Regions from separate parts of the Streptomyces griseoviridis genome, predicted to be linked through region 2. Evidence: predicted binding sites of a transcription regulator. Region 2 holds the regulator's gene; the other holds the start of a gene.

Region 1 (6,184 bases), 1.1 Mb from region 2:
CGCTCCTGCTCGCCGCCCTCTGTCTGACCTGCGCGGTCCCGGCCTCGGCCGCGGCCACGCCCGCCCGCGGCTCCGCCTACCTGGGCATGGGCGTCCTCGCCCATGACGGCAGCGCGGGCAGCCCCACCACCGGCGACGCCACCCAGACCGAGGGCGTCGACGTCTCCGGCTACCAGGGCAACGTCGCCTGGTCCACGCTGTGGAGCAGCGGGGTGCGCTGGGCCTACACCAAGGCGACGGAGGGCACCTACTACACCAACCCGTACTTCGCCCAGCAGTACAACGGCTCCTACGACGTCGGCATGATCCGCGGCGCCTACCACTTCGCGACCCCGGACACCACGTCCGGCGCCACCCAGGCCAACTACTTCGTCGCGAACGGCGGCGGCTGGTCCAAGGACGGCAAGACGCTGCCGGGCGTCCTCGACATCGAGTGGAACCCTTACGGCGACGCCTGCTACGGCAAGTCGGCGAGCGCGATGGTCAGTTGGATCGCCGACTTCCTGAACACCTACCGGTCGCGCACCGGGCGGGACGCGGTGATCTACACGGCCGCCAGCTGGTGGAGCCAGTGCACGGGCGACTACGCGGGCTTCGCCACCGCCAACCCGCTGTGGGTCGCCCGCTACGCCTCCGACCCGGGCACGCTCCCGGCCGGCTGGCCGTACTACACGATGTGGCAGTACACGTCGTCAGGGCCGACCGTCGGCGACCACGACAAGTTCAACGGCGCCCTCGACCGGGTCGTCGCCCTCGCCAACGGCTGAGCGCCCGCGCGGGCGGCGCACCCGGCGCCGCCCGGACCGCGAAACCTCCGCGCGGGCGCGGGAAGCGTCTCCCCACCCGGGCGTCCATCCGTCTCGCCGCAGCCTCCGCGCGGGCGCGGGAAAGGCCCGGACCCCGCTCGGGACCCGGGCCTCACCGCTCCGACGGCGTCCGTCACGCCGCCGCCGGAACCTCCGACGCCGCGCCGCTCACCGCCGGTGCGAGCGCCAGCTCGAGGACCTGGCGGACGTCCGTGACGGTGTGCACGTCCAGCTTCTCCAGCACCTCCGCCGGGACGTCGTCCAGATCGGCCTCGTTGCGCTTGGGGATGATCACCGTGGTGACGCCCGCGCGCTGGGCGGCCAGCAGCTTCTGCTTGACGCCGCCGATCGGCAGCACCCGCCCGGTCAGCGAGACCTCGCCGGTCATCGCCACGTCCGTGCGCACCAGGCGTCCGGAGAGCAGCGACGCCAGGGCCGTCGTCATGGTGACGCCGGCGCTCGGGCCGTCCTTGGGGACCGCGCCCGCCGGGAAGTGGATGTGCACGCCCCGGTCCTTCAGGTCGCCGACCGGCAGCTCCAGTTCGGCGCCGCGCGAGCGCAGGAAGCTCAGCGCGATCCGCGCCGACTCCTTCATCACGTCGCCCAGCTGGCCCGTCAGGGTCAGGCCCGCCGCGCCGGTCTCCGGGTCGGCGAGGGACGCCTCGACGTAGAGCACGTCGCCGCCCGCCCCGGTCACCGCGAGGCCGGTGGCCACGCCGGGCACCGCGGTGCGGCGCTCGGCCGGGTCCTGCGCGGACTCCGGCACATGGTGCGGCCGGCCGATCAGACCGCGCAGCTCACCGTCGGTGACGGTGAACGGCAGCTCCCGCTCGCCCAGTTCGTGCTGGGCGGCGATCTTGCGCAGCAGCCGGGCGATCGACCGCTCCAGGGTGCGCACGCCCGCCTCGCGGGTGTACTCGCCCGCCAGCTTGCGCAGCGCGCTCTCCTGGAGGGTCACCTCGTCGGCGGCGAGACCGGCCCGCTCCAGCTGGCGCGGGAGCAGGTGGTCGCGGGCGATGACGACCTTCTCGTCCTCGGTGTAGCCGTCGAGGCGGACCAGTTCCATCCGGTCGAGGAGCGCCTCGGGGATGGCTTCGAGGACGTTGGCGGTGGCGAGGAACACCACGTCGGACAGGTCGAGTTCGACCTCCAGGTAGTGGTCGCGGAAGGTGTGGTTCTGGGCCGGGTCGAGGACTTCGAGCAGGGCTGCGGCGGGGTCGCCGCGGAAGTCGGAGCCGACCTTGTCGATCTCGTCGAGCAGGACGACCGGGTTCATCGAACCGGCCTCCTTGACGGCCCGGACGATCCGGCCGGGCAGCGCGCCGACGTAGGTGCGCCGGTGGCCGCGGATCTCCGCCTCGTCCCGGACTCCGCCGAGGGCGACCCGGACGAACTTGCGGCCCATGGCGTGCGCGACCGATTCGCCGAGCGAGGTCTTTCCGACCCCGGGCGGCCCCACGAGGGCCAGGACCGCGCCGCCGCGCCTGCCCCCGATCACCCCGAGGCCGCGTTCGCCGCGGCGCTTGCGGACGGCCAGGTACTCGGTGATGCGCTCCTTCACGTCCGCGAGGCCCGCGTGCTCGGCGTCCAGGACGGAACGGGCCCCCTGGATGTCGTAGGAGTCCTCCGTCCGCTCGTTCCAGGGCAGTTCGAGGACGGTGTCGAGCCAGGTGCGGATCCAGGAGCCCTCGGGCGACTGGTCGGAGGAGCGCTCCAGCTTGTCGACCTCCTTGAGGGCGGCCTCGCGGACCCGCTCGGGCAGGTCGGCGGCCTCCACCCGGGCCCGGTAGTCGTCGGACTCCTCACCGGTGTCGGCGCCGTCGCCGTTCAGCTCGCGCAGCTCCTTGCGGACCGCCTCCAGCTGGCGGCGGAGCAGGAACTCGCGCTGCTGCTTGTCGACGCCCTCCTGGACATCCTTGGCGATCGTCTCGGCGACGTCCTGCTCGGCGAGGTGGTCGCGCAGCTGCTGGGTGGCGAGCTTGAGCCGGGCCACCGGGTCGGTGGCCTCCAGCAGCTCGACCTTCTGGTCGGTGGTCAGGAACGGCGAGTATCCGGAGTTGTCGGCGAGCTGGGAGACGTCGTCGATGGCCTGGACGCGGTCGACGACCTGCCAGGCGCCGCGCTTGCGCAGCCAGGCGGTGGCGAGGGCCTTGTACTCCGTGACCAGTTCGGCCGCGTGGCCGGGCAGCGGCTCGGGCACCGTCTCGTCGACGCGGGTGCCCTCGACCCAGAGGGCGGCGCCTGGGCCGGTGGTGCCCGCGCCGATCCGGACCCGCGAGCGGCCCCTGATCAGGGCGCCGGGATCGCCGTCGGCGAGCCGGCCGACCTGTTCGACGGTGCCGAGCACACCGATGCCCGGGTAGGCGCCGTCGATCCTGGGCACCAGCAGCACCCGGGGCTTGCCCGGCTCGGCACCGGCGGCGGCCTGGGCGGCCTCCACCGCGGCGCGGACATCGGCGTCGCTCAGGTCCAGCGGCACCACCATTCCGGGCAGCACGACCTCGCCGTCGAGCGGCAGTACGGGCAGAGTGAGCGAGGTGAACGCCGTGGACTCAGCAGCCATGATCTCCCCTTCGGCAGTCAAGTTGAGCTATGCCGACTCAATGCCGGAGCGGCGCCGAATGTTCCCGTGCCGTTGTTCGCTGTCAGCGATCGGGGCTGCCACCGGGGAGGAGCGGCCGCCTACGATCACCGCGCGGTAACACTCTCGAACCACGGTCAATCATTACAGGGAGATGACATGGACGACCTCGTGCGGGCCTGGGTGGACGGCTGGACCGTGTCCCGCGGCGCCGCCGAGCCGGTCGCCGAGAGCTGGGGCTGGACCATCGACGTCGGCCAGACCGAGCACGTCCGCCGCCATGTCGTCGGCGCCGTGAACGACGACGTCGAGGAGGCCGTCGTGCGGACGGTCGCGGACGGCGTGACCGGCTACGGGGTCTGGCTCAAGGTGTTCGCGCCACCCGAGCTGGTCGGGAAGTGGCTCGGCCCCGGCTGGTGGGTCGACCCGGCGCCCGGCTGCCTGATGTCCGTGCCGCTGGCCCCGGCGGCGACCGCGCCCTTGGCGCTGCCCGACGGCTACCGGCTGCGCGGCTGGACCCGCGGCACCGTCACCCAGGCGCTGGTCACAGCCCCGGACGGCGCCCTCGCGGCGCGCGGCCAGATCACCCCGACCGGACCCACGGCGGTCCTCGACCGGGTCGAGACGGCCCCCGCGCACCGCCGCAAGGGCCTCGGCTCCCTGGTGGTGCGCACCTTGCAGCGCACGGCAGCCGAACACGGCGCCCGCACCGGCGTCCTCGCGGGCACCCCGGAGGGCCAGGCCCTGTACAAGGCCCTGGGCTGGCGCACGTCGGCTCCCCTGACGAGCGCGAAGTTCGTGGGGGTGTAGGGAGCCGGGGGGCGAGGGGCCTCCGTACGCCGGGTGGGGCGCCGCCACCGTGCCGCTCAGGCGGCGGCTGCCCTCCCGCGCCGCTCTCCGCTCCCGCGCCGCTCCCCGCTCCAGCGGCGGACCAGGGGCCAGGTCGCCACGCCGATCGTCAGGGCCAGCAGATGACCCCAGTCCGTCATCGGGTCGGCGAAGGCGATCAGGGCCTCCACCAGCTCCCAGGCGTACAGGGCGAGCACCGGCCAGCGCAGCACGTGCGGCAGCAGCCCGCAGAGCGCGCCGACGCTCGCCGCGACGCCGAAGCTGATGCCGTAGTCCATCCGGTGCAGGGAGCTGTCGGGCAGCCGCCCGAACAGCACGGCGACACCCACCGAGCCCTCGGTGACCAGGGTCGCGAGGACATGCCCGAGCAGGAAGACGACCAGGGCCCTGACCCCGCCGATCCGCCGTTCCAGGGCGGTCAGCGCGAGCAGGAACCCGCACGCGTACGGCGAGGTGAAGCCGCCCACCACCCAGAGCGCGCTGCCCAGCAGCACCGGCACCGGCGCCCGCACCAGGTGGGCGACGTCGGTGCTGGTGGCCTCGTGCAGGGCGCGCACCAGGGACGGGTCGGCGTGCTCGACGAAGAGCGAGGTGGCGGCGAGGACGAGCGCGTACCCGAAGGTGAACGGCGTCCCGGCCGGGGTCGGCAGCAGCCGCCAGGGGCGCGGGAGCCCGCGCGCGACGGCGAGCCGGCGCCCCGGGTCCTGATCTGCCGGGGCCGAGGCCGGGGCCGTGCCGGTGGCAGGGGTCACGGCGAGCGCGAGCGCGGGGGTGACGCGCTGGCGGGGCATGCCGTCCAGGAGCGGCGGCGGGCCCGCGGGTTTCGGGTCGGCCTGCACGGCCGCGACGGGTTCCACGGCGAGCGCTCCTTCCGTTCCGGCCCAGCCTTCGGGGGCCGCGGGCCACTGTCCATGACCGGCGTCACACGCGCCGCCGGCCACGGCGGCCTTCGGCACCGAGTCTGCGCCTGCGAGTTGTCAACGAGCTGTCCACGAGCTGTGCAAGGAGCCTGGTCGGGCGAGGGCGGCGGCCGTGCCGGGCGCTCGCTCGTTCGGGTTGTCCGGCACCGGGAATTCCCGTGGCCTTCGGCCCCTGTTCGGGCAGGATGGAGCGATGACCGCCACAGACACCGGGCCTGTCGTCCTCGACCGCCGCGAGGGGCCGTACGGCGAGGTCGTGCTCCGCAGACACGGCGAGCTGTTGCAGATCATCGCCAACGGCTGCTTCCTCATGGACACCTCGGACGGCCGCTCGGAACGGCTGCTGGTGGACGCGGCGCTCGCCGCGCTCGGCCCCCGCGAGCGGCCTTCGGTGCTCATCGGCGGTCTCGGCGTCGGCTTCTCGCTCGCCCACGCGGCGGCCGACGCGCGGTTCGGCGCGATCACCGTCGTCGAGCGGGAACCGGCCATCGTCGACTGGCACCGCGCGGGACCGCTCGCCGCGATCTCCGCCGAGGCGCTCGCCGACCCGCGCACCCGGATCGAGCGCGGCGACCTCCTCGCCCACCTGCGTGAGACGTCCGCCACCTACGACCTCCTCTGCCTGGACATCGACAACGGCCCCGGCTGGACCGTCACCGAGGACAACGACGGCCTCTACCGGCCGGCCGGACTCGCCGACTGCGCGCGCGTGCTGACCCCGGGCGGGGTACTGGCGGTGTGGTCGGCCCAGCCCTCCGCGGATTTCGAAGGAACCCTACGGAATGCCGGTTTCCAGCAGGTGCGTACCGAAGAGATCCCGGTTGCCCGGGGCGTACCCGACGTCGTGCATCTCGCCGTCCGACCTGAATAGCCGAGGCGCGGTCACTCCCCGTACTCTGCTTCCCTGGCGCAGATCATTCGAGCGTCAATCGCAAGCATGCGCAGGCATGAGCTAGTCAACGGATCACCCCACGGATCCGGAAAGCCACTCAGGGGCGGGCGATGGAGCAGACACACACCTCGCACAA
Region 2 (6,184 bases):
ACCGCACGGCACAGCCCCGAGACCCTCGCCTACGTCGCCCAGTTCGCCAGCGGCAAGGTCGAGTACCGCACCATCGACGAACTGGTCGGACGGCTCATCATCTGCGACGAGACGGTCGCCTTCATCCCGATCAGCGACGACGGCCAGGTCGCCCTGGAACTGCGCCACCCGGGGCTGGTGCGCTACCTCGTCAAGTTCTTCGAGTTCATGTGGGACCGCGCCGTCCCGCTCAGCGCCGGCGCCCCCTACGAGACCGCCCCCGACGGCATCACCGAGATCCAGCACTCCATCGCCAAGCTCCTGATCGAGGGCCATGTCGACGAGGCCATCGCCCGCCGGCTCGGCATGAACGTGCGCACCTGCCGCGCCCACATCGCCAAGCTCGCCAGCGCCCTCGGCAGCGGCAGCCGCGCCCAACTCGGCTACCTGATAGCCCAGTCGGGGATTCTGAGGCAGGAGCCCTGACCCCGGGAGACGGAGTGAGACGGCCGTGACGACACCGGCGCACCCGCACGGCACGGACGAACCGTGCGCGGCGGGCCTTGCCCTGTACGCCCGCGCCCTGCGGGAGGGCGGGGTCCCCGAGCCCGAGGCCGCCGCGGTGCCGTGCGTGCTGCACGCCGGGCTGCTCCGCCCCGACCTGGACGCCCCGCACCGGCTGCGTCCGGTACCGCCCGCCCTGGCGCTGCCCCGGCTGCTGCGCACCGCCGCCGAGGACATCGCCCGCAGACGCCGGGCGGAGACCCGGCTCGCGGAGGCGTTCGAACCCCTCCTCGAACTGGGCGCGGGCACCTCGGGCGCGGCCGACGCCCCGGGCATCACCCTGCTCAGCGGCGCCGACCGGATCAACGACGCGATCGGGCACGCCATGCTCCGCGCCGCCGAGGAGGTCCTCACCATCCAGCCGGGCGGCAAGCGGCCGCCGTCGATCCTGGCCGTGGTCCTGCCGAAGGAGCAGGAACTCCTCGACCGGGGTGGCCGGATGCGGACCCTCTACCAGCACACCACCCGCCACGACCCGGCCGTCCTCGCCCACTACGAGCTGCTCGACGGCGACGTCGAGGTGCGCACCCTCGACGAGGTGCCCGACCGGCTCATCGTCCTCGACCGCACGGTGGCGTTCATCCCCGCCAACCCGGAGCGCACCCTCGCCCTCGAACTGCGCCACCGTCCGCTGGTCGACTATCTGACGACCACCTTCGAGCGGCTGTGGCCGCTGGCCGTGCCGATGTACCCGCGGGCCGCGGCGCCGCCCGCCCGCGGCGGGGTGACGGCCCGCCAGCGGGCGATAGCGGTGCTGCTGGTGGAGGGCCACACCGACGCGGTGATCGCGGACCGGCTCGGGATGAACGTCAGGACCGCCCGGGTGCACATCGCCAAGCTCGCGGCGACGCTGGGCAGCGAGAGCCGGGCGCAGCTCGGCTACCTCATCGGACGGTCGGGGATCCTTGATCAGGAAGACTGACGCGGTCCGCCGGGTCGCGCGGCCCCTCCAGGCCCACCTGGGCGATCCTGACGCCCAGTTGGGTGCGGCTGGCCGCGCCGAGGGTCTCCGACAGCCGGGCGATGTGGGCCCGGCAGGTGCGCACGCTGATCCCGAGCCGCTCGGCGATCACCGCGTCCTGGTGGCCCTCGGCGAGCAGCGCGGCGATGGACTGCTCGCGGTGCGAGATGCCCTCGATGCCGGTGTCGGGCAGCGGCGCGGTCAGCGGGATCGCCAGCCGCCACAGCCGGTCGAAGGTGGTGGCGAGATAGCCGACGAGGGCCGGGTGGCGCAGTTCGAGGGCGAGGGTGCGGTCGGCGTTGGCGGGGATGAACGCCACCGTGCGGTCGAACAGGATGAGCCGGTCGATGACCTCGTCGAGGCTCCTTGCCTCCACGGCGTCGCCCATCAGCTCCAGGTAGTTGAGCAGGCCGTGCCCGTGCCGGGCCACATGGGTGTAGAGGTCCTTCATGCGCACGCCCCGGGCGCGCAGGGCCAGCGCCCGGTGCAGTCCCTCGGTCAGTTCGTGCTCGGGGCGGATGCCGCCCGGCTGCACGGTGAGCACCTCGCGGGTGCACGCCTCGGTCGCCTCGTCCATCGCGGCCTGGATGCGCGCGAGTCCGTCGAGGACGCGGATGGCGGCGCCCTCACCGGCCCCCGGGCGTTCGGTCGGGCCGAGCGCGGCGTACCACTCGAAGGCGGCCACCGCCGAACCCACCCGGCGCTGGCTGGCGCTGACCTCGTCGTGCACCCCGCGCAGCAGCCGGGTCATGACCTCCTGCGGGGAGGTCGGCACCAGCCAGTCCATGTCGTCGGGGTCGGGGTGCAGCAGCGCGAGGTCGAGCAGGCACGGCACCGGCTCGGCGTCGCGGCGCGGCAGCCGACCCCGCCGTACGGCCCGGGAGTACACGCGGTCCCCGGCGTCGCAGAGTCGGTCGGCACCGTGCGGATGTTCCTCCGTCCCGTGCCCGGCCATCGCCCATTTCACCCCCGGTTCCCGCGTCTTCCGCAGCGCAACTATGCGCGGACACACCCGGCTCCGCAACACGGGCCGGCCCGGGGCGGGCAGCGCAATCCACTGGTGTGTACGGGTATGTACGGGCCTCCGTCGGCCGACTTGCAACAACCTGATGGGGGTCGGCGCCCGTTTCCGGGCGCGTGGGTGGGTGTCGCGCGCCCCGGCGCGTGCGCGGGCGGGAACGGCGCCGGGGGCCGGCTCCTGTGGCTGGATCCCGGCCCCCGGAACGGGACGTAACGACCTCGGCGGGCCCGCCCGTCGACGGCGCGAACCCCCTTGCCGAGCAGGTCAGTTGAGGCCGATGGCGGCGCAGGCCGGCTTGTACTTGCCGGCGCAGATGTCGGCGACCTTGTAGATGCCGTCCGAGACGACCGTCGACTTGATGTTCTTCTTCGTCAGCGCGGTCACGGTGACGAGCTGGGCCGGGATCTCCTTGGCGGTGGGGCTGTCGACGGTGTCCTGGGTGAGCGCGTCGAACTGGATGTCGTGGCCGCGGACCTTGGCGACGGCCATCTGCGCGGCGGCCTCGGCCTCCTGCGGGTACGACTTGTAGACGCTCATGTACTGCTCACCGGCGACGATCCGGCGCACCGCGTCCAGCTCCGCGTCCTGGCCGGTGATGGGCGGCAGGTCGGTCACACCGGCGTTCTGGAGGGCCTTGAGGATGCCGCCGGCCATGCCGTCGTTGGCGGAGTAGACGCCGGCGATGTTGTCCTTGCCGATCGCGTCGATCGCGGCCGTCATGTTGGCCTCGGCGTTCTCCGGCTTCCAGTCCTTGGTGTCGTAGGACCTGGCGATCGTCACCTTGCCGTTCAGCTCGGACATCGCGCCCGCCTTGAACTGCTTGGCGTTCGGGTCGGTCGGCGAGCCGTTCATCATGACGATCTTGGCGGAGCTGTCGGAGTCCTGGCCGAGCGCGTCCATCAGGGTGCGGCCCTGCACCTCGCCGACGAGTTCGTTGTCGAAGGAGATGTAGGCGTCGATGGGGCCCTCGGCGAGCCGGTCGTAGGCGATGACCGGGATGCCGGCCTCCTTGGCCTTGGTGACCTGGGCGGCGATGGCGTGCGAGTCGACCGCGTCGAGCAGGATGATGTCGACCTTGTCGTCGATCATCCGCTGCATCTGGGTCGCCTGCTTGTCCGCGTCCTGGTCGGCGTTGGCGTAGTCGACCTTGCCCTTGTCGTCGGTGAGGGAGGCGACCTTCTCCTTGATGATCGGGTAGTCGAAGTTCTCGTACCGGGTGTTGGCCTTCTCCGGCAGGAGCAGGCCGATGGTGACGTCGTCGCCCTTGGTCGGGCTCGCCGAGCTGCTGTCCCCCGAGACGTTCAGCGCTCCGCAGGCGGTCAGCGAGAAGGTCAGCGTGGACGCGGCCACGGCTATGGCGGTACGGCGCATGGGGGTGATCACTTCTGGTGCCTTCCGGACGCGGGCGCAGCTGTGCGGCCCAGATGACTGAAAAGACAACGCGGATACGCCCCTGGGCGTCAAGCGGAATCACTTAACGAGTGGGCAACACCACGGTCCGTGCGGATGTGAAGCACTCAAGTAACCATCTGCGCACTGCCTTTACTGACTCTCCATACAACAGCGCGAAATCGTTTCAGCAGTCGATCGATATACCGAACGAATTCAGCCACACCCCGTGCGCGCCGCGATTCCGCACCGCACGACGAAGGGCCCGGGGGTTCGCGTGAACCTCCGGGCCCTTCCCTCGCGTCGGCGTCAGTCCGTGGACTGCTGGCGCTTCGGCCGCCACACCACCAGCGCGCTCGACTGGTGCACCTCCTGGTACGGGACCAGGTCCCGCCGGTAGGAGGCGTGCACCGCGGCCTCGCGCTGCCGCATGGCCGTCGCCGCGCCGTCCACCGCCGACTGGAGTTCGGCGACGCGCTGCTGAAGCGCGATCACCTGGTTCTCCAGTTCGATGATCCGCTTGATGCCGGCCAGGTTGATGCCCTCGTCCTGCGACAACTGCTGCACCTGGCGGAGCAGTTCGATGTCACGGGCCGAGTAGCGCCGGCCCCGCCCGGGGGTGCGGTCGGGGGAGACCAGACCCAGACGGTCGTACTGGCGCAAGGTCTGCGGGTGCAGTCCGGAGAGCTGGGCCGCCACCGAGATGACGTAGACCGGGGTCTCCTCCGTCAGTTCATACGGATTACGTCGACGGCCGTCCATCTCGATCAAGCTCCCTTCGCGGCCTGGAACAGATCGGCCCGCGGATCCTCGCCCGCGGTCGCCTCGCGATACGCCTCCAGCGCGTCACGAGCCTTCCCCGTCAGGCCGGTCGGAACACTCACCTCGACGGTGACCAGCAGATCGCCCCGGGTGCCGTCCTTGCGGAAGGCGCCCTTCCCGCGGGCCCGCATGGTGCGGCCGTTGGGCGTGCCGGGCGGCAGCTTCAGGGTGACCGGCGGCCCGCCCAGGGTGGGCACCCTGACCTCGCCGCCGAGCGCGGCCTCGGCGAACGTCACCGGGACCGTCACCGTCAGGTTGTCGTCCTTGCGGCCGAAGACCGGGTGCGCGCCGACGTGCACGGTGACGTACAGATCGCCACCGGGACCGCCGCGCTCGCCCGGAGCGCCCTTGCCGCGCAGCCGGATGCGCTGCCCGTCCGACACCCCGGCGGGGATGCGGACCTGCATGGTGCGCGACGACTTGGCCCGGCCGCTGCCGTGGCAGACCTCGCAGGGTTCCTCGGCGATCAGGCCGCGGCCCTTGCAGTCGGGGCACGGGTCGGTGAGCGAGAAGCCGCCGCCCGAACCGCGCGCCACCTGGCCGGTGCCGACACAGGTCGGGCAGACCCGCGGGTTGCCGTTCTTGTCGCCGGTGCCCGAACAGGCCTTGCACGCGGCCTGGGAGGACATCCGCAGCGGGACCGTCGCGCCCTCGATCGCCTCGGTGAAGCTGAGGGTCACCTCGGACTCGATGTCCTGGCCGCGCCGCGGCTGGGTGCGCGGACCGCCGCCGCCACCCCGGTTGAACAGGCCCCCGAAGACGTCACCGAGCCCGCCGCCGAAGCCGCCGGCCCCCGAACCCTGGCCGCCCGGCTGGGGTCCGCCTCCGAAGAGGTCACCGAAGTCGAAGTTGTAGCTGCCGCCGTTCGCCCCGCCGGGCCCGGCGCGGTATCCGCCGTTGCCGAAGAGGGCGCGCGCCTCGTCGTACTCCTTGCGCTTCTTGGCGTCTCCGAGGACGTCGTTCGCCTCGGAGATCTCCTTGAAGCGCTCCTCGGCCCTGGCGTTTCCCTTGTTGGCGTCCGGGTGGAACTCGCGGGCGAGCTTCCGGTACGCCTTCTTGATCTCCGCCTCGGTGGCGTCCTTGGGGACGCCGAGGACCTTGTAGTAGTCCTTCTCGATGAAGTCCTTGGTGCTCATCCTCGACGCCCCTCCTTCCGCTCGGTGTCCGTGTCAGCCCTTCTCAGGGCTGTCGTCCTTGTCGTCGCCGGCCTCGGAGCCTTCCTCGGCCTTGGCGGGCTGCGCCCCCGGCTGGGGTTCGGCGACGGCCACCCGCGCGGGGCGGATGGTGCGCTCGCCGATGCGATACCCGGGCTGGAGGATCGCCACGCAGGTCGTCTCGGTGACGTCCGGCGCGTAGCTGTGCATCAGCGCCTCGTGGATCGTCGGGTCGAAGGGCTCGCCCTCCTTGCCGAACTGCTGGAGCCCGAGCTTGGCCGCGACGGTCTCCAG

Evidence for each region. Region 2 encodes HspR, which represses chaperone genes until heat shock. Its sites were predicted from a motif close to TTGAGNNNNNNNNNCTCAA; they were not measured.
Region 1: a site for HspR is predicted at 3,392-3,410, ahead of lon (endopeptidase La). Genes of this name have one in related genera too.

What each region holds. Positions count from the first base shown of each region.
Region 1 is NZ_CP029078.1:5,938,726-5,944,909, reverse strand. It holds gene DDJ31_RS25825 (lysozyme) at 1-767, shown strand, start outside; gene lon (endopeptidase La) at 940-3,369, opposite strand; gene DDJ31_RS25815 (GNAT family N-acetyltransferase) at 3,547-4,197, shown strand; gene DDJ31_RS25810 (rhomboid-like protein) at 4,254-5,093, opposite strand; gene DDJ31_RS25805 (spermidine synthase) at 5,350-6,027, shown strand; gene DDJ31_RS25800 (response regulator transcription factor) at 6,159-6,184, shown strand, end outside.
Region 2 is NZ_CP029078.1:4,816,160-4,822,343, reverse strand. It holds gene DDJ31_RS20675 (helix-turn-helix transcriptional regulator) at 1-465, shown strand, start outside; gene DDJ31_RS20670 (helix-turn-helix transcriptional regulator) at 491-1,465, shown strand; gene DDJ31_RS20665 (helix-turn-helix transcriptional regulator) at 1,428-2,459, opposite strand; gene DDJ31_RS20660 (sugar ABC transporter substrate-binding protein) at 2,790-3,896, opposite strand; gene DDJ31_RS20655 (heat shock protein transcriptional repressor HspR) at 4,224-4,676, opposite strand; gene dnaJ (molecular chaperone DnaJ) at 4,682-5,872, opposite strand; gene grpE (nucleotide exchange factor GrpE) at 5,906-6,184, opposite strand, start outside.